One region of the Cytobacillus sp. FSL R7-0696 genome, then DNA from elsewhere that is predicted to be linked to it. Evidence: a T-box and tRNA genes for the amino acid it is inferred to sense, from the RefSeq annotation. Region 1 holds a T-box; the other regions hold tRNA genes.
What was found. A T-box is a leader RNA that pairs with one kind of tRNA and senses whether it is charged. The one in region 1 lies ahead of leuS (leucine--tRNA ligase), so its partner is inferred to be a tRNA-Leu.
Positions count from the first base shown of each region.

Region 2: it encodes a tRNA-Leu, which carries the amino acid that the T-box ahead of leuS (leucine--tRNA ligase) is inferred to sense. The anticodon was not compared.
Region 3: it encodes a tRNA-Leu, which carries the amino acid that the T-box ahead of leuS (leucine--tRNA ligase) is inferred to sense. The anticodon was not compared.

Region 1 is NZ_JBBOWA010000001.1:2,816,383-2,822,881, reverse strand. Features, by position in the region: gene MKX29_RS14765 (alpha/beta hydrolase) at 1-320, shown strand, start outside; gene MKX29_RS14760 (rhodanese-like domain-containing protein) at 598-903, opposite strand; gene leuS (leucine--tRNA ligase) at 1,031-3,445, opposite strand; T-box leader at 3,503-3,733, opposite strand; gene MKX29_RS14750 (hypothetical protein) at 3,919-4,272, shown strand; gene MKX29_RS14745 (MDR family MFS transporter) at 4,321-5,505, opposite strand; gene MKX29_RS14740 (glycogen biosynthesis protein GlgD) at 5,796-5,960, opposite strand; gene MKX29_RS14735 (YtzC family protein) at 5,975-6,238, opposite strand; gene MKX29_RS14730 (TIGR01212 family radical SAM protein) at 6,414-6,499, shown strand, end outside.
Region 2 is NZ_JBBOWA010000001.1:1,175,395-1,181,893, reverse strand. Features, by position in the region: gene MKX29_RS06210 (Tex family protein) at 1-1,276, shown strand, start outside; gene cmpA (cortex morphogenetic protein CmpA) at 1,355-1,474, opposite strand; gene MKX29_RS06200 (SprT family protein) at 1,590-2,045, shown strand; tRNA gene MKX29_RS06195 (tRNA-Asn) at 2,137-2,211, shown strand; tRNA gene MKX29_RS06190 (tRNA-Ser) at 2,216-2,306, shown strand; tRNA gene MKX29_RS06185 (tRNA-Glu) at 2,347-2,418, shown strand; tRNA gene MKX29_RS06180 (tRNA-Asp) at 2,434-2,510, shown strand; tRNA gene MKX29_RS06175 (tRNA-Gln) at 2,522-2,596, shown strand; tRNA gene MKX29_RS06170 (tRNA-Lys) at 2,604-2,676, shown strand; tRNA gene MKX29_RS06165 (tRNA-Leu) at 2,692-2,778, shown strand; tRNA gene MKX29_RS06160 (tRNA-Arg) at 2,844-2,920, shown strand; tRNA gene MKX29_RS06155 (tRNA-Pro) at 2,929-3,005, shown strand; tRNA gene MKX29_RS06150 (tRNA-Gly) at 3,031-3,104, shown strand; rRNA gene MKX29_RS06145 (16S ribosomal RNA) at 3,223-4,771, shown strand; rRNA gene MKX29_RS06140 (23S ribosomal RNA) at 5,097-6,499, shown strand, end outside.
Region 3 is NZ_JBBOWA010000001.1:2,529,492-2,535,990, forward strand. Features, by position in the region: rRNA gene MKX29_RS12930 (16S ribosomal RNA) at 1-1,004, shown strand, start outside; rRNA gene MKX29_RS12935 (23S ribosomal RNA) at 1,397-4,329, shown strand; rRNA gene rrf (5S ribosomal RNA) at 4,602-4,718, shown strand; tRNA gene MKX29_RS12945 (tRNA-Glu) at 4,749-4,823, shown strand; tRNA gene MKX29_RS12950 (tRNA-Val) at 4,828-4,903, shown strand; tRNA gene MKX29_RS12955 (tRNA-Thr) at 4,919-4,994, shown strand; tRNA gene MKX29_RS12960 (tRNA-Lys) at 5,009-5,084, shown strand; tRNA gene MKX29_RS12965 (tRNA-Leu) at 5,094-5,175, shown strand; tRNA gene MKX29_RS12970 (tRNA-Gly) at 5,197-5,271, shown strand; tRNA gene MKX29_RS12975 (tRNA-Arg) at 5,275-5,348, shown strand; tRNA gene MKX29_RS12980 (tRNA-Pro) at 5,357-5,433, shown strand; tRNA gene MKX29_RS12985 (tRNA-Ala) at 5,447-5,522, shown strand; tRNA gene MKX29_RS12990 (tRNA-Met) at 5,550-5,623, shown strand; tRNA gene MKX29_RS12995 (tRNA-Ser) at 5,640-5,732, shown strand; tRNA gene MKX29_RS13000 (tRNA-Met) at 5,747-5,820, shown strand; tRNA gene MKX29_RS13005 (tRNA-Asp) at 5,824-5,900, shown strand; tRNA gene MKX29_RS13010 (tRNA-Phe) at 5,920-5,995, shown strand; tRNA gene MKX29_RS13015 (tRNA-Tyr) at 6,009-6,092, shown strand; tRNA gene MKX29_RS13020 (tRNA-Trp) at 6,096-6,169, shown strand; tRNA gene MKX29_RS13025 (tRNA-His) at 6,176-6,251, shown strand; tRNA gene MKX29_RS13030 (tRNA-Gln) at 6,268-6,339, shown strand; tRNA gene MKX29_RS13035 (tRNA-Cys) at 6,344-6,414, shown strand; tRNA gene MKX29_RS13040 (tRNA-Leu) at 6,419-6,499, shown strand, end outside.

The DNA.
Region 1 (6,499 bases):
TTTCTTATTTGAAAAACAATTTTATCCTAACAGGAGAGGAGTATAAGCATCATAGTGATGAAAAGGCCGTAAATCGTCTCATACAACAAATTCATACGGATTCATCCTATTATTTAAGGAAATGTGATATTCCCTTGCAATTATTAATAGCTGATTTAAACCTCGATGAAATTAGTAAAACCAAACTGACAGCCTTTACAAAAGAGCACCCTAACACAGACGTCTACCACATTAATAATGGCTATCATTTCTTACCAATCACAAATACAAAAGAAGTTGCTGAGAAAATCAATCAACTAATGATTGTCGCTAACGCCTGAAAACAAACTCAGCTCAAAAAATTGATGAGAGCTAAATAAAAATGCCTCACAACTCTGAGAAATCCAGCGTGTTGGATAGTATTCAATTGATGAACACATTTCATGACAAGCTTGGCATATTGTAAAAGCAAACGGAAAGTTATGTACACACCTCGTAATTCTTACATACTTCATGAATCAAAACCTTAGCATAGTACTTACGTCCATCTCTTAAATAGTTAAACGATAACGAAAAAAAGAAGACCTCCTAAAAAGAGGCCTTCTTCAAAAGTAACAATTATTTTGTTTCGCCTTCCCACTCAAGCATACCCCCGACCATATTGGTCACTTGATAGCCTTGTTCTTGCATAAAACGACAAACTTGTCCACTACGATTCCCTGAACGGCAAATCATAATATACTCTTTGTCTTTATCAAACTTATCTAGGTTTTCAGGAATTGTGCCCATTCTAATATGTTTCGCACCAGGAATGATTCCTTGAGCTACTTCGTCATCTTCCCTTACATCTACAAGTTCAAGTTGTTCTCCTGCTTCTAACTTTTTCTGCAATTCTTCTGTTGTGATTTCTTTCATTTCAGTCATCATCAACCACCCTTTCCATTATCGTTATCTTTATTCTAAAGAAGTGTTGATCGAAATGCGAATATTACAGTCTCATAGGGAAAGGGGTAGCTCTTTTTCATTAAGCTACCTCTTTTCCTAAATAATCTTAATTAGCGACAATATTCACTAGCTTCCCAGGAACAGCAATGACTTTTCTTACTGTTTTGCCATCAATTTGTTCTTTGATTTTATCATCATCCATGGCAATTTGTTCTAGCACATCCTTTTGTGCATCAACGGGTACCATTAATTTTGCCTTCACTTTACCATTGATTTGGATAACGATCTCCACTTCATCATCTGTCATTTTCGCTTCGTCATATGCTGGCCAAGCTTCATAAGAAATGGTTCCTGTGTGACCAAGTATCTCCCATAGTTCTTCAGCAATATGTGGAGCAATTGGAGCCAACATTTTTACGAACCCTTCTGCATAAGCCTTTGGAAGAATATCAGCTTTGTAAGCTTCATTGACGAAAACCATCATTTGTGAAATAGCTGTATTGAAGCGCAAACCTTCAAAGTCCTCTGTTACTTTCTTGACTGTCTGATGATACACTTTTTCTAGTTGAGATACTTCTACATCCTGCACTTTGCTACTTAAGCTATGATCTTCTTCAGCAATCAAACGCCAAATTCGGTCCAAAAAGCGTCTAGAGCCATCTAATCCATTTGTAGACCAAGCAATGGAAGCATCTAGTGGTCCCATAAACATTTCATATAAACGAAGCGTATCCGCTCCATGGCTTTCTACAACGGCATCAGGGTTAACAACATTCCCTTTTGACTTACTCATTTTTTCATTATTTTCCCCAAGAATCATGCCTTGGTTAAATAATTTTTGGAATGGTTCTTTCGTATCCACTACACCGATATCGTATAATACTTTATGCCAGAAACGAGCATATAATAAGTGAAGAACCGCATGTTCAGCGCCACCAATATAAATATCAACCGGTAACCACTCTTTTAATTTTTCCGCATCAGCTAATGCCTCACTGTTTTTCGGATCAATATAACGTAAATAGTACCAGCAGCTACCTGCCCATTGTGGCATCGTGTTGGTTTCACGGCGACCTTTTTTACCTGTTTCAGGGTCAATAACATTAACCCACTCTTCAATATTAGCTAACGGTGATTCACCTGTACCAGATGGCTTAATCTCCGTTGTTGTTGGTAAAATTAACGGTAACTCTTCGTAAGGAACTCCCGTCATTGTACCATCTTCCCAATGAATAACAGGAATCGGTTCACCCCAATATCTTTGACGACTAAATAACCAATCACGTAAGCGATATGTCACTTTTTTCGTCCCAATCTCTTTCTCTTCTAGCCAAGCGATCATTTTTGTAATTGCTTCTTCTTTACCTAAGCCATTTAAGAAATCAGAATTAATATGTTCTCCTTCACCGGCATAAGCTTCTTTAGAAATATCTCCACCAGCTACGACTTCTTTAATAGGCAAGTTAAATTCTTTCGCGAAATCATAATCACGCTCGTCATGAGCTGGAACAGCCATAATGGCACCTGTACCATATGAAGCAAGCACATAATCAGCAATCCAAATCGGCATTTTTTCACCGTTAGCAGGGTTAATTGCATAAGCACCTGTGAATACACCTGTTTTTTCTTTAGCTAAATCAGTTCTTTCTAAATCACTCTTTGTTTTAACTTTTTCAATATAAGTCTCAACTGCATTACGTTGCTCTTCTGTTGTAATTACATCAACTAGTTTATGCTCTGGTGCAAGGACAGCATATGTCGCACCAAATAATGTGTCTGGTCGTGTCGTAAACACTTCAAACGTACCTTTGTCACCTTCGATATGGAAAGTCACTTCAGCACCTTCAGAACGGCCAATCCAGTTACGCTGCATATCCTTCAAGCTTTCTGGCCAATCAAGTAAATCAAGATCTTCTAGTAAACGGTCAGCATAAGCTGTTATTTTTAACATCCATTGGCGCATCGGTCTTCTTTCAACAGGATGGCCTCCACGTTCACTTTTCCCATCAATTACCTCTTCATTAGCAAGCACAGTTCCAAGTGCAGGACACCAGTTCACTGCTACTTCATCGATATAAGCAAGACCTTTTTCATAAAGCTTTAAGAAAATCCATTGCGTCCATTTATAATATTCCGGATCTGTTGTGTTAATTTCACGATCCCAGTCATAAGAAAATCCTAATGATTTAATTTGACGGCGGAATGTATTAATGTTTTTCTCGGTAAATTCAGCTGGGTCATTCCCTGTATCAAGGGCATATTGTTCAGCAGGTAAACCAAATGCATCCCATCCCATTGGGTGAAGAACATTATACCCTTGCATTCTTTTCATACGGGCAAGAATATCTGTTGCTGTATATCCTTCAGGGTGTCCTACGTGTAAACCTACACCAGACGGATAAGGAAACATATCTAACGCATAGAACTTTCTCTTCCCTTTTTCTTCACCCGTTTTAAATGTTTTTTGTTCTTCCCAATAGTGTTGCCACTTACCTTCAATTTGCTGATGATTAAAGCTCATCTTCTTTCCTCCTAAAAATGCTACGTTTTTAAGTATAAAAAAACCCCTCATCCCTCAAAAAGGGACGAGAGGATTATGTATATCTCCCGCGGTACCACCCACATTAACAGTTTACAGTTAACTGTTCACTTCATTCATCCTTAACGCGGAGTACGGCAAGCATTACTGTCATTTTCACACTTGCTGCTCAGTAGGTGAGTTCATGCAAGGAGCTGACTAGCTTACACCAACCGCTAGCTCTCTAATATCAGGCTTCCTAGCATTACTATTCCTCATCATTGCAGTTATAAAATATTCATATTGACATTGTAATCAATTTCAATGGTTGATGCAAGTAGGCTTTCACAAGTTACTATAGATAAGTATAAGCTATTCAAGAAAATCGAAAACGTGTCAATTTTTTAATCCATGTATTACTCTTCCTTATTTTGCCCATAACTATAGTAAAAAATAAGGAAAGGTGATTTCATATTATGAAAGGTATCGCTTTTATTAATGAAAAGTGGATTATGAATGATTTTAAAACGCTAGATGAAAGCCTTGAAGTTCAGAAGCAATCCATCCAGACGTTCATTGAAAATAACCAAATGAAAACCATTAAATTAAATCCTTATCAATTACATGATTACTACACCATTCCACATGCCTTATATTATGATTTAAAACAAACCAAACCGAAGTTAGATTGTCTGATACTCTACTCCGAAAAAGTCATTGAAAGTTTTATCGAGGCCTATCCCGCTCGTTGGTTGATCTTGAAAAGTTTCTTTCATAAAGTCATTTTTCTAGATGAAGTTCAATCACATCATTACCAGGATATTATCTGAATGGTTAAGTAGAGAGCCCCTAGAGTTTTTATCTACGGGGCTCGCTTTTTATGAAGGTATAGCTGGCACAACTTTTTTCTTTTTAAGCTTCTTATCATAAACAACAGTTGTATATACGGAAATGAGCAGTAATGCCATTAATATACCGAAAAGCATCTTCACACCGTATACATCCACGAGTACGCCACCAAGTAATGGCCCAATCATTCTTCCTCCTGTAGAGACACTGTTAACAATTCCTTGATAGAACCCTTCTTTACCTTTAGGTGCTAAGTCATTAGCAATTGTAGGTACCGCTGGCCATACGAGCATTTCCCCAATGGTTAAAATAATCATTGCTGTGACAAAGCCGGAAAAGGCAACTGCATTTCCTACAACAGCAAAAGAGATAGCAAAAATAAAAATACCAATAATAATTTGTACTTTTAATGATTTTATCCTTTTAACTAGAAGACTAATTAATGGTTGCGCAAGTACAATCATGGCGCCATTTATTGTCCAAAGCATACTGTATTGTTTTAATGAAATCCCAATTTGCTGAGTATATGCTGAGATAGTCGATTGCCATTGCACATAGCCAATACAACATAATAGATAACCGATTAACAAAACGAATAAAGCGTTTAATTTAGGATTACCGCGAAATTTTTGTGCTGTTTTTATTTCATTTGGTTGACTAACCGACTTTACTTCCATTTTTCTATAGCTAGTGATTGCTATCAAGAAAAACAAGATATACATTAGACAATTAGCGATAAAGATATAATTGAAAGAAAATGAAGCTATATACCCCGCCATTGCTGCACCTAATGCTACACCTAGATTTGTCGCTACATACATCGCATTAAACGCTTTTCTGCCGCCCTCTTTCCATACACTTCCTGCCAATGCATACATAGAAGGAAACACGATCCCTGAGCCAAAACCTAATATCGTCAATAATACAATGTATTCCGGCCATCCATGTTTAAAGACCATAATAATGAGTGAAGATAACGAAATGACTATGCCTAATAAAATCGAACGATAGCCACCTAATTTATCAAACAGCACACCACCAACTAGATTGCCTATGACTGTTGCTGCTGAATTGATCATTAAAACAATGCCGGCAATCGATAAAGACTTTCCTAATTCTTCATGCATATAAATGGTGTTTAAAGGCCATAAAAAAGAGGAACCTGTTACATTAACAGCCATCCCAATTACTAATAACCACAAAGCTCGAGGCATCATCCATACCCCTTTCACATTCTAATTCAATTCATTCCATTTCGAATTCCAAAATAAATTCTATTCGTTTTTTATGATGGATTCAATACTAATTTTGTGACAGATTTAGACATCTATCTTATCTATACATAAAAATGAATAATTACTCTTGAAATTAAGCATAAACAGAAGGAATGGATGACATTATGTATGAAATATACAATAATATTTTTTAAATTTATCATAGCCATACACAAGCAAACTCCATGAGATTTGCTTGTGTACAGATCATTTTACTAAATACATATTATTTATTCTGGATGAAATTTAGATTTAACGGGTTGCCCACCTGTTTCCTCATATTTCTTTTTAGATCGTGGGATCACATTCGCACTACCGAATTCTACCTCTTGGTTATTGATACCATTTCTTGTTTTTTGCTCTGGATTGTTTTGTTTTGATTTTTTTCTAACCAATTGTTGTTCACCTCTTAATGGGGAGTAATGATCATTTGATTTTGTAACTGTTGTAGCTGTAATCTCATTCGATGAAGTTCTTCCCTCTGCGCATCTGTGGCACTATGAGACATCGTCATCAAATCATTATAGGCTTGTTCGATATGAGCAAGCGCTTTAGCATAGTCTTGATCGTTATAATGTTCTTGCATTTGCCCATCTTTAAACTGCATGTTAGCAAATTGAATGACTTCTTCACATTGTTGCATTAATTGTTGTACGGATTCACGGGTTGCCATAAAAGCCTTCCCCCTCTTTTTTAATGAAGTGTACGAAGCAAATACGCCTCAATGATAGTATTTACCGAGTGTTCGATTTCTACTAATTGAAATGTTATCAATGTGTAATTGAGTTGATGATTTCTTTCATGATAATATTGAATTTGTCACAGTGGTGACTTTAGGAGGGCTGACTTTGGATTTACTGACTCAATTTCCATATACAAATGATCAAAAACGTTATCATACATGGAACTTTCATTTAAAAAAACATTTCGGGCA
Region 2 (6,499 bases), 1.6 Mb from region 1:
GGAACAAGCGATTAAAATTTTCTCTGAAAATCTTAAGAATCTCCTTTTACAACCACCGCTAAAAGGGAAAGTCGTCCTTGCGGTAGATCCAGCTTATCGTACAGGCTGCAAATTAGCGGTCATTGATGAAACAGGTAAGGTATTAAAGATTGATGTAATCTATCCTCATCCGCCTGTTTCTAAATTAGGTGTAGCCAAAGATAAAGTCCTTTCCATGCTCAAAGCATATGAAGTGAAGATGGTGGCCATAGGTAATGGAACGGCATCAAGAGAAACAGAACAGTTTATTGCTGACTTATTAAAAGAATTGAATGAAGAAATCTATTATTTAATCGTAAATGAAGCGGGGGCAAGTGTCTATTCCGCATCTGATATCGCACGTGAAGAATTCCCTGACTTTCAAGTTGAAGAAAGAAGCGCTGTTTCAATCGGGAGGAGACTACAAGATCCACTTGCTGAATTAGTAAAAATTGACCCTAAATCAGTCGGTGTCGGTCAATACCAACATGATGTCTCTCAAAAAAGGTTAACGGAATCATTAGATTTTGTTGTCGAGACGGCTGTAAACCAAGTTGGAGTGAATGTGAACACAGCTTCTCCATCACTATTACAACATGTAGCTGGTCTATCGAAGGCTGTCGCAACGAATATCGTTAAGAAAAGAGAAGAAGAAGGCAAATTTACTAATCGAAAACAATTAAAGAAAATTCCTCGATTAGGCGCGAAAACGTACGAGCAAGCCATTGGATTTTTACGAATTGTTGATGGAGAAGAAGCATTAGACAGAACATCGATTCACCCTGAAACCTATGGGGAAGTAGGTAAATTGCTTAAAATGTTAAAGATGAGTTCTAACGATTTAGGCTCTGCACAATTAATCGAAGCGCTAAGCCAGTTATCTATAAAAGAAACAGCAGAAGAGTTAAATATTGGTGAATTAACGCTCAAGGATATAATTGATGCATTAATGAAACCTGGTCGAGACCCTAGGGATGAATTACCTGCTCCGCTATTAAAGAAAGAAGTATTAAAGCTGGATGATTTGAAGGAAGGGATGGAACTTCAAGGGACTGTCCGAAATGTAGTTGATTTCGGAGCTTTTGTAGATATTGGCGTGAAGCAAGATGGGTTAGTCCATATCTCAAAGCTAAGTAATCGGTTTGTGAAACATCCGTTAGATGTCGTATCTGTTGGTGATGTTGTTACTGTATGGGTTGATTCGGTAGATCAACAAAAAGGCAGAGTGGCGTTAACCATGCTCCAACAAGGTAAATAAATAAGCATAAAAAGCCGTGGTATTTCCCCCAACGGCTTTTTATGTAGTTCATTGTGGGGTTGTTTGAGAAGGAGTTTCCTACGTACCAGAACAATGCTTCTTTCTATAAAAGTACCAGCATTGATTCAATAATTTAATTTGATAACGGTCCTTCTCTAAGAAAGCACGTTTCATTTGGTTCTGTAACCAAACAGGCATGGAATAGCCTCCTTTCTCTCACTTTCCACGGTCCTTTATGCTATGCTAATGTATATCAATTGTATGCGCCTATAGGTTGTCACGTGCTAATTTTATCCTTGAAAGGAGTGAAGAAATGAGTGATAAGGAATTACAAAGGTTAGTTGAAGAAGTATCCTTGAGGTGGTTCGATCTTCCTTTTCGTCATACAGCGAAATTCAATAGTAGATTAAGAACAACCGGAGGACGATATATGCTGTCTGATCACCGCATTGAAATTAATCCGACATATTATCAGCATCTAGGAATGGAAGAATTAGTTGGTATTATTAAACATGAACTATGTCATTACCATCTGCATTTGGCTGGGGCAGGCTATCAACATCGAGATAGTGATTTTCGGAGGCTAATGGCTAAAGTAGGTGCACCGAGGCATTGTTCGTCTTTACCTCAGAAAGTTTCTTACATTAAGTATAAATGTAACCAGTGCAATCAACTTTATAGAAGGAAGCGTCGAATCAACACAAACAAGTATAGATGTGGCCAATGTATGGGCAAATTAGTGTTAATATCTGCTGATAAAAATAATTGAAATTCATGCTTGACTTTTTACATGGTGGTAATTATAATTTAAAGAGTCGATAAGGCAGTGCTTGTTGACTACATATTCTCTTTTAACATATTCCGCAGTAGCTCAGTGGTAGAGCATTCGGCTGTTAACCGAACGGTCGTAGGTTCGAATCCTACCTGCGGAGCCATTTTGGAGAAGTACTCAAGTGGCTGAAGAGGCGCCCCTGCTAAGGGTGTAGGTCGGGCAACTGGCGCGAGGGTTCAAATCCCTCCTTCTCCGCCATTCTTATATACATATTTGTTTTTTCTTTTTTTTATGTTATGGCCCCTTGGTCAAGCGGTTAAGACACCGCCCTTTCACGGCGGTAACACGGGTTCGAATCCCGTAGGGGTCATCTTTTTAAAGGTTAGGTCCGGTAGTTCAGTTGGTTAGAATGCCTGCCTGTCACGCAGGAGGTCGCGGGTTCGAGTCCCGTCCGGACCGCCATATCTTAATAATGGGCTATAGCCAAGCGGTAAGGCAACGGATTTTGATTCCGTCATTCGCAGGTTCGATCCCTGCTAGCCCAGCCATTTTTATGAGCCATTAGCTCAGTTGGTAGAGCATCTGACTTTTAATCAGAGGGTCGAAGGTTCGAGTCCTTCATGGCTCATCTTAAACAATTTATGCGGTCGTGGCGGAATGGCAGACGCGCTAGGTTGAGGGCCTAGTGGGTGAATAACCCGTGGAGGTTCAAGTCCTCTCGGCCGCACCAAAAAGATTTAAAAAAATACTTGACTCATTAAAATTAGTGTGATATTATAATAGAGTTGCTTCAAGGCGCCCGTAGCTCAATTGGATAGAGCGTTTGACTACGGATCAAAAGGTTAGGGGTTCGACTCCTCTCGGGCGCGCCATATACTTACGGGAAGTAGCTCAGCTTGGTAGAGCACTTGGTTTGGGACCAAGGGGTCGCAGGTTCGAATCCTGTCTTCCCGACCATGCGAAACCAACAAATTAATTAAATGCGGGTGTAGTTTAGTGGTAAAACCTCAGCCTTCCAAGCTGATGATGAGGGTTCGATTCCCTTCACCCGCTCCATTACCGAAAAAGATTGTTCTTTGAAAACTGAACGAACGTAAAACGTCAAGCGTAATTCTAAAAAAGCTGATTTATCAGCAACAAAGCACCATAGGTGCAAATGAGCTAATCAAACACTTTATTGGAGAGTTTGATCCTGGCTCAGGACGAACGCTGGCGGCGTGCCTAATACATGCAAGTCGAGCGAATCTGAGGGAGCTTGCTCCCAAAGATTAGCGGCGGACGGGTGAGTAACACGTGGGCAACCTGCCTGTAAGACTGGGATAACTCCGGGAAACCGGGGCTAATACCGGATAATATCTATTTATACATATAATTAGATTGAAAGATGGTTCTGCTATCACTTACAGATGGGCCCGCGGCGCATTAGCTAGTTGGTGAGGTAACGGCTCACCAAGGCGACGATGCGTAGCCGACCTGAGAGGGTGATCGGCCACACTGGGACTGAGACACGGCCCAGACTCCTACGGGAGGCAGCAGTAGGGAATCTTCCGCAATGGACGAAAGTCTGACGGAGCAACGCCGCGTGAGTGATGAAGGTTTTCGGATCGTAAAACTCTGTTGTTAGGGAAGAACAAGTACCGGAGTAACTGCCGGTACCTTGACGGTACCTAACCAGAAAGCCACGGCTAACTACGTGCCAGCAGCCGCGGTAATACGTAGGTGGCAAGCGTTGTCCGGAATTATTGGGCGTAAAGCGCGCGCAGGCGGTTCTTTAAGTCTGATGTGAAAGCCCACGGCTCAACCGTGGAGGGTCATTGGAAACTGGGGAACTTGAGTGCAGAAGAGGAAAGTGGAATTCCAAGTGTAGCGGTGAAATGCGTAGAGATTTGGAGGAACACCAGTGGCGAAGGCGACTTTCTGGTCTGTAACTGACGCTGAGGCGCGAAAGCGTGGGGAGCAAACAGGATTAGATACCCTGGTAGTCCACGCCGTAAACGATGAGTGCTAAGTGTTAGAGGGTTTCCGCCCTTTAGTGCTGCAGCAAACGCATTAAGCACTCCGCCTGGGGAGTACGACCGCAAGGTTGAAACTCAAAGGAATTGACGGGGGCCCGCACAAGCGGTGGAGCATGTGGTTTAATTCGAAGCAACGCGAAGAACCTTACCAGGTCTTGACATCCTCTGACAATCCTAGAGATAGGACTTTCCCCTTCGGGGGACAGAGTGACAGGTGGTGCATGGTTGTCGTCAGCTCGTGTCGTGAGATGTTGGGTTAAGTCCCGCAACGAGCGCAACCCTTGATCTTAGTTGCCAGCATTCAGTTGGGCACTCTAAGGTGACTGCCGGTGACAAACCGGAGGAAGGTGGGGATGACGTCAAATCATCATGCCCCTTATGACCTGGGCTACACACGTGCTACAATGGATGGTACAAAGGGCTGCAAGACCGCGAGGTTTAGCCAATCCCATAAAACCATTCTCAGTTCGGATTGTAGGCTGCAACTCGCCTACATGAAGCCGGAATCGCTAGTAATCGCGGATCAGCATGCCGCGGTGAATACGTTCCCGGGCCTTGTACACACCGCCCGTCACACCACGAGAGTTTGTAACACCCGAAGTCGGTGGGGTAACCTTTTGGAGCCAGCCGCCTAAGGTGGGACAGATGATTGGGGTGAAGTCGTAACAAGGTAGCCGTATCGGAAGGTGCGGCTGGATCACCTCCTTTCTAAGGAATATACGGAATTAACTTGATGTTAGACTGTTCGTTCAGTTTTGAGAGTATAATCTCTCAATTCAATCGTTCTTTGAAAACTAGATAATGTAATGAAGAAGATTACCGAGTAATCGCCACCTTAGTTATTTTCTCTCTATATAATAGTAATAGAGTAGAGATACTAAACTTTTTTTAAAAAACACAACCGTGAGGGTTGTGAGAAGCAAGCAGTTCAAGGAAGCGAGCGAGGAAACACCGGAGTGTGCGTCTTGTGCACATGAGGATGTTGACGAGTGAGCTGACGCCGAAATGCGTAGCTTATCGCAAGCCGAACAATGGTTAAGTTAATAAGGGCGCACGGTGAATGCCTTGGCACTAGGAGCCGATGAAGGACGGGACTAACACCGATATGCTTCGGGGAGCTGTAAGTAAGCTTTGATCCGGAGATTTCCGAATGGGGAAACCCCCTATCCGTTATGGGATAGGATCCATACCTGAATACATAGGGTATGGAAGGCAGACCCGGGGAACTGAAACATCTAAGTACCCGGAGGAAGAGAAAGCAAACGCGATTCCCTGAGTAGCGGCGAGCGAAACGGGATTAGCCCAAACCAAGAGGCTTGCCTCTTGGGGTTGTAGGACATTCTATACGGAGTTACAAAGGAACGAGATAGACGAAGAGGTCTGGAAAGGCCCGCCATAGGAGGTAAAAGCCCTGTAGTTGAAACTTCGTTCCCTCCAGAGTGGATCCTGAGTACGGCGGGACACGAGAAATCCCGTCGGAAGCAGGGAGGACCATCTCCCAAGGCTAAATACTCCCTAGTGACCGATAGTGAACCAGTACCGTGAGGGAAAGGTGAAAAGCACCCCGGAAGGGGAGTGAAAGAGATCCTGAAACCGTGTGCCTACAAGTAGTTAGAGCCCGTTAATGGGTGATAGCGTGCCTTTTGTAGAATGAACCGGCGAGTTACGATTACATGCGAGGTTAAGTTGGACAGACGGAGCCGTAGCGAAAGCGAGTCTGAATAGGGCGAATGAGTATGTGGTCGTAGACCCGAAACCAGGTGATCTACCCATGTCCAGGGTGAAGTCCAGGTAACACTGGATGGAGGCCCGAACCCACGTACGTTGAAAAGTGCGGGGATGAGGTGTGGGTAGCGGAGAAATTCCAATCGAACTTGGAGATAGCTGGTTCTCTCCGAAATAGCTTTAGGGCTAGCCTCATGCGTAAGAATCTTGGAGGTAGAGCACTGTTTGGACTAGGGGCCCTCATCGGGTTACCGAATTCAGACAAACTCCGAATGCCAAAGATTTATCCATGGGAGTCAGACTGCGAGTGATAAGATCCGTAGTCAAGAGGGAAACAGCCCAGACCACCAGCTAAGGTCCCAAAGTATACGTTAAGTGGAAAAGGATGTGGAGTTGCTTAGACAACCAGGATGTTGGCTTAGAAGCAGCCACCATTTAAAGAGTGCGTAATAGCTCACTGGTCGAGTGACTCCGCGCCGAAAATGTACCGGGGCTAAACGTATCACCGAAGCTGTGGATTGAACATCGTTGATGTTCAGTGGTAGGAGAGCGTTCTAAGGGCGTTGAAGCTAGACCGTAAGGACTGGTGGAGCGCTTAGAAGTGAGAATGCCGGTATGAGTAGCGAAAGATGGGTGAGAATCCCATCCACCGAATGCCTAAGGTTTCCTGAGGAAGGCTCGTCCGCTCAGGGTTAGTCGGGACCTAAGCCG
Region 3 (6,499 bases), 290 kb from region 1:
GTGGCAAGCGTTGTCCGGAATTATTGGGCGTAAAGCGCGCGCAGGCGGTTCTTTAAGTCTGATGTGAAAGCCCACGGCTCAACCGTGGAGGGTCATTGGAAACTGGGGAACTTGAGTGCAGAAGAGGAAAGTGGAATTCCAAGTGTAGCGGTGAAATGCGTAGAGATTTGGAGGAACACCAGTGGCGAAGGCGACTTTCTGGTCTGTAACTGACGCTGAGGCGCGAAAGCGTGGGGAGCAAACAGGATTAGATACCCTGGTAGTCCACGCCGTAAACGATGAGTGCTAAGTGTTAGAGGGTTTCCGCCCTTTAGTGCTGCAGCAAACGCATTAAGCACTCCGCCTGGGGAGTACGACCGCAAGGTTGAAACTCAAAGGAATTGACGGGGGCCCGCACAAGCGGTGGAGCATGTGGTTTAATTCGAAGCAACGCGAAGAACCTTACCAGGTCTTGACATCCTCTGACAATCCTAGAGATAGGACTTTCCCCTTCGGGGGACAGAGTGACAGGTGGTGCATGGTTGTCGTCAGCTCGTGTCGTGAGATGTTGGGTTAAGTCCCGCAACGAGCGCAACCCTTGATCTTAGTTGCCAGCATTCAGTTGGGCACTCTAAGGTGACTGCCGGTGACAAACCGGAGGAAGGTGGGGATGACGTCAAATCATCATGCCCCTTATGACCTGGGCTACACACGTGCTACAATGGATGGTACAAAGGGCTGCAAGACCGCGAGGTTTAGCCAATCCCATAAAACCATTCTCAGTTCGGATTGTAGGCTGCAACTCGCCTACATGAAGCCGGAATCGCTAGTAATCGCGGATCAGCATGCCGCGGTGAATACGTTCCCGGGCCTTGTACACACCGCCCGTCACACCACGAGAGTTTGTAACACCCGAAGTCGGTGGGGTAACCTTTTGGAGCCAGCCGCCTAAGGTGGGACAGATGATTGGGGTGAAGTCGTAACAAGGTAGCCGTATCGGAAGGTGCGGCTGGATCACCTCCTTTCTAAGGAATATACGGAATTAACTTGATGTTAGACTGTTCGTTCAGTTTTGAGAGTATAATCTCTCAAAATAAGATGAAAATAGCGAAGGATTCAAGGAAGCGTAAGCTGACGAGAATACCAAAGCTTACCATTCATTAATCGTTCTTTGAAAACTAGATAATGTAATGAAGAAGATTACCGAGTAATCGCCACCTTAGTTATTTTCTCTCTATTTAATAGTAATAGAGTAAAGATACTAAACTTTTTTAAGAAAACACAACCGTGAGGGTTGTGAGAAGCAAGCAGTTCAAGGAAGCGAGCGAGGAAACACCGGAGTGTGCGTCTTGTGCACATGAGGATGTTGACGAGTGAGCTGACGCCGAAATGCGTAGCTTATCGCAAGCCGAACAATGGTTAAGTTAATAAGGGCGCACGGTGAATGCCTTGGCACTAGGAGCCGATGAAGGACGGGACTAACACCGATATGCTTCGGGGAGCTGTAAGTAAGCTTTGATCCGGAGATTTCCGAATGGGGAAACCCCCTATCCGTTATGGGATAGGATCCATACCTGAATACATAGGGTATGGAAGGCAGACCCGGGGAACTGAAACATCTAAGTACCCGGAGGAAGAGAAAGCAAACGCGATTCCCTGAGTAGCGGCGAGCGAAACGGGATTAGCCCAAACCAAGAGGCTTGCCTCTTGGGGTTGTAGGACATTCTATACGGAGTTACAAAGGAACGAGATAGACGAAGAGGTCTGGAAAGGCCCGCCATAGGAGGTAAAAGCCCTGTAGTTGAAACTTCGTTCCCTCCAGAGTGGATCCTGAGTACGGCGGGACACGAGAAATCCCGTCGGAAGCAGGGAGGACCATCTCCCAAGGCTAAATACTCCCTAGTGACCGATAGTGAACCAGTACCGTGAGGGAAAGGTGAAAAGCACCCCGGAAGGGGAGTGAAAGAGATCCTGAAACCGTGTGCCTACAAGTAGTTAGAGCCCGTTAATGGGTGATAGCGTGCCTTTTGTAGAATGAACCGGCGAGTTACGATTACATGCGAGGTTAAGTTGGACAGACGGAGCCGTAGCGAAAGCGAGTCTGAATAGGGCGAATGAGTATGTGGTCGTAGACCCGAAACCAGGTGATCTACCCATGTCCAGGGTGAAGTCCAGGTAACACTGGATGGAGGCCCGAACCCACGTACGTTGAAAAGTGCGGGGATGAGGTGTGGGTAGCGGAGAAATTCCAATCGAACTTGGAGATAGCTGGTTCTCTCCGAAATAGCTTTAGGGCTAGCCTCATGCGTAAGAATCTTGGAGGTAGAGCACTGTTTGGACTAGGGGCCCTCATCGGGTTACCGAATTCAGACAAACTCCGAATGCCAAAGATTTATCCATGGGAGTCAGACTGCGAGTGATAAGATCCGTAGTCAAGAGGGAAACAGCCCAGACCACCAGCTAAGGTCCCAAAGTATACGTTAAGTGGAAAAGGATGTGGAGTTGCTTAGACAACCAGGATGTTGGCTTAGAAGCAGCCACCATTTAAAGAGTGCGTAATAGCTCACTGGTCGAGTGACTCCGCGCCGAAAATGTACCGGGGCTAAACGTATCACCGAAGCTGTGGATTGAACATCGTTGATGTTCAGTGGTAGGAGAGCGTTCTAAGGGCGTTGAAGCTAGACCGTAAGGACTGGTGGAGCGCTTAGAAGTGAGAATGCCGGTATGAGTAGCGAAAGATGGGTGAGAATCCCATCCACCGAATGCCTAAGGTTTCCTGAGGAAGGCTCGTCCGCTCAGGGTTAGTCGGGACCTAAGCCGAGGCTGAAAAGCGTAGGCGATGGACAACAGGTTGATATTCCTGTACCACCGTATTCTGTTTGAGTGATGGGGGGACGCAGGAGGATAGGGTAAGCGCACGATTGGATGTGCGTCTAAGCAGTTAGAGGGACCATGAGGCAAATCCCATGGTCATATACCTTGAGCTGTGATAGCGAGGGAAATTTAGTACCGAAGTTCTTGATTCCACACTGCCAAGAAAAGCCTCTAGCGAGGAATAAGGTGCCCGTACCGCAAACCGACACAGGTAGGCGAGGAGAGAATCCTAAGGTGAGCGAGAGAACTCTCGTTAAGGAACTCGGCAAAATGACCCCGTAACTTCGGGAGAAGGGGTGCTCATTAGGGTGTTAAAGCCTTGATGAGCCGCAGTGAATAGGCCCAGGCGACTGTTTAGCAAAAACACAGGTCTCTGCGAAGCCGCAAGGCGAAGTATAGGGGCTGACGCCTGCCCGGTGCTGGAAGGTTAAGAGGAGAGGTTAGCTCACGCGAAGCTTTGAATCGAAGCCCCAGTAAACGGCGGCCGTAACTATAACGGTCCTAAGGTAGCGAAATTCCTTGTCGGGTAAGTTCCGACCCGCACGAAAGGCGTAACGATCTGGGCACTGTCTCAACGAGAGACTCGGTGAAATTATAGTACCTGTGAAGATGCAGGTTACCCGCGACAGGACGGAAAGACCCCGTGGAGCTTTACTGTAGCCTGATATTGAATTTTGGTACAGCTTGTACAGGATAGGTAGGAGCCTTAGAAGCCGGAGCGCTAGCTTCGGTGGAGGCGTCGGTGGGATACTACCCTGGCTGTATTGAAATTCTAACCCACATCCCTTATCGGGATGGGAGACAGTGTCAGGTGGGCAGTTTGACTGGGGCGGTCGCCTCCTAAAGAGTAACGGAGGCGCCCAAAGGTTCCCTCAGAATGGTTGGAAATCATTCGTAGAGTGTAAAGGCACAAGGGAGCTTGACTGCGAGACCTACAAGTCGAGCAGGGACGAAAGTCGGGCTTAGTGATCCGGTGGTTCCGCATGGAAGGGCCATCGCTCAACGGATAAAAGCTACCCCGGGGATAACAGGCTTATCTCCCCCAAGAGTCCACATCGACGGGGAGGTTTGGCACCTCGATGTCGGCTCATCGCATCCTGGGGCTGTAGTCGGTCCCAAGGGTTGGGCTGTTCGCCCATTAAAGCGGTACGCGAGCTGGGTTCAGAACGTCGTGAGACAGTTCGGTCCCTATCCGTCGTGGGCGCAGGAAATTTGAGAGGAGCTGTCCTTAGTACGAGAGGACCGGGATGGACGCACCGCTGGTGTACCAGTTGTCTTGCCAAAGGCATCGCTGGGTAGCTATGTGCGGAAGGGATAAGTGCTGAAAGCATCTAAGCATGAAGCCCCCCTCGAGATGAGATTTCCCATAGCGCAAGCTAGTAAGATCCCTGAAAGATGATCAGGTTGATAGGTTAGAGGTGGAAGTGTGGCGACACATGTAGCTGACTAATACTAATCGATCGAGGACTTAACCAAAACGAAAAGCGAAAGCGCCTTGCACAGGTGCGACAAGCATAAGACGGATTTGACAGGAGGTTGTTCTTTAACCTCATGACAAATTTGACTTATGACCTCGAGCACCTAGGCGCTGTAGCTGGACAATTCGAAATGCGGGCGGCTACTAGCCGCCGCAGCTAGACAGCACTACGTAAGTAGTAGCCTACAGTACGCATTCAGGCGATTACTCAATAACAATCTTCTTCAACATTACCTAGTTTTGAGGGAACGATTCCCTTACAATTTTATAGTTCGGTGGCGATAGCGAGAAGGTCACACCCGTTCCCATACCGAACACGGAAGTTAAGCTTCTCAGCGCCGATGGTAGTTAGGGGCTGTCCCCTTGTGAGAGTAGGACGCTGCCGGGCAAACTACCCCATTTTTTGGGGTTATTTTTTGGCCCCTTGGTCAAGCGGTTAAGACACCGCCCTTTCACGGCGGTAACACGGGTTCGAATCCCGTAGGGGTCACCATTTTGGAGGATTAGCTCAGCTGGGAGAGCATCTGCCTTACAAGCAGAGGGTCGGCGGTTCGATCCCGTCATCCTCCACCATTTTTTTGTATATTTGCCGGCCTAGCTCAATTGGTAGAGCAACTGACTTGTAATCAGTAGGTTGGGGGTTCAAGTCCTCTGGCCGGCACCACTCGTGCTTTGTACGAGCCATTAGCTCAGTTGGTAGAGCATCTGACTTTTAATCAGAGGGTCGAAGGTTCGAGTCCTTCATGGCTCACCATTTAAATTTGCGGGTGTGGCGGAATTGGCAGACGCACCAGACTTAGGATCTGGCGCCGCAAGGCGTGGGGGTTCGACTCCCTTCACCCGCATTAGTTTTATAATGAATAGTTGCGGAAGTAGTTCAGTGGTAGAACATCACCTTGCCAAGGTGAGGGTCGCGGGTTCGAATCCCGTCTTCCGCTCCAGATGCGCCCGTAGCTCAATTGGATAGAGCGTTTGACTACGGATCAAAAGGTTAGGGGTTCGACTCCTCTCGGGCGCGCTTTATTTCGGGAAGTAGCTCAGCTTGGTAGAGCACTTGGTTTGGGACCAAGGGGTCGCAGGTTCGAATCCTGTCTTCCCGACCACGAATACTTTTTAGGGGCCTTAGCTCAGCTGGGAGAGCGCCTGCTTTGCACGCAGGAGGTCAGCGGTTCGATCCCGCTAGGCTCCACCAATTTAATTTTTATAAAATATATTTTATGGCGGTGTAGCTCAGCTGGCTAGAGCGTACGGTTCATACCCGTGAGGTCGGGGGTTCGATCCCCTCCGCCGCTATTGCTTTTTTATTAATGGAGGAATACCCAAGTCTGGCTGAAGGGATCGGTCTTGAAAACCGACAGGGGTGTTAAAGCCCGCGGGGGTTCGAATCCCTCTTCCTCCGCCATTAATATTTATTATCGCGGGGTGGAGCAGTCCGGTAGCTCGTCGGGCTCATAACCCGAAGGTCGCAGGTTCAAATCCTGCCCCCGCAATCTGGTCCGGTAGTTCAGTTGGTTAGAATGCCTGCCTGTCACGCAGGAGGTCGCGGGTTCGAGTCCCGTCCGGACCGCCATTTACATATTTATTATTTTGGCTCAGTAGCTCAGTCGGTAGAGCAAAGGACTGAAAATCCTTGTGTCGGCGGTTCGATTCCGTCCTGAGCCACCATTTATTCTTTTTTGGAGGGGTAGCGAAGTGGCTAAACGCGGCGGACTGTAAATCCGCTCCTTCGGGTTCGGCAGTTCGAATCTGCCCCCCTCCACCATCTAGGGGTATAGTTTAATGGTAAAACGAAGGTCTCCAAAACCTTTGATGTGGGTTCGATTCCTACTACCCCTGCCATTCATGGCGGTTGTGGCGAAGTGGTTAACGCATCGGATTGTGGTTCCGACATTCGTGGGTTCGATTCCCATCAGCCGCCCCATTTTTAAATATTTTGTTGGGCTATAGCCAAGTGGTAAGGCAACGGATTTTGATTCCGTCATTCGTAGGTTCGAACCCTACTAGCCCAGTTATGGCAGCATAGCCAAGTGGTAAGGCAGAGGTCTGCAAAACCTTTATCCCCGGTTCAAATCCGGGTGTTGCCTTTATGCCGGTGTGGCGGAATTGGCAGACGCGCACGACTCAAAATCGTGTTCCTTCGGGAGTGTCGGTTCGACCCCGACCACCGGT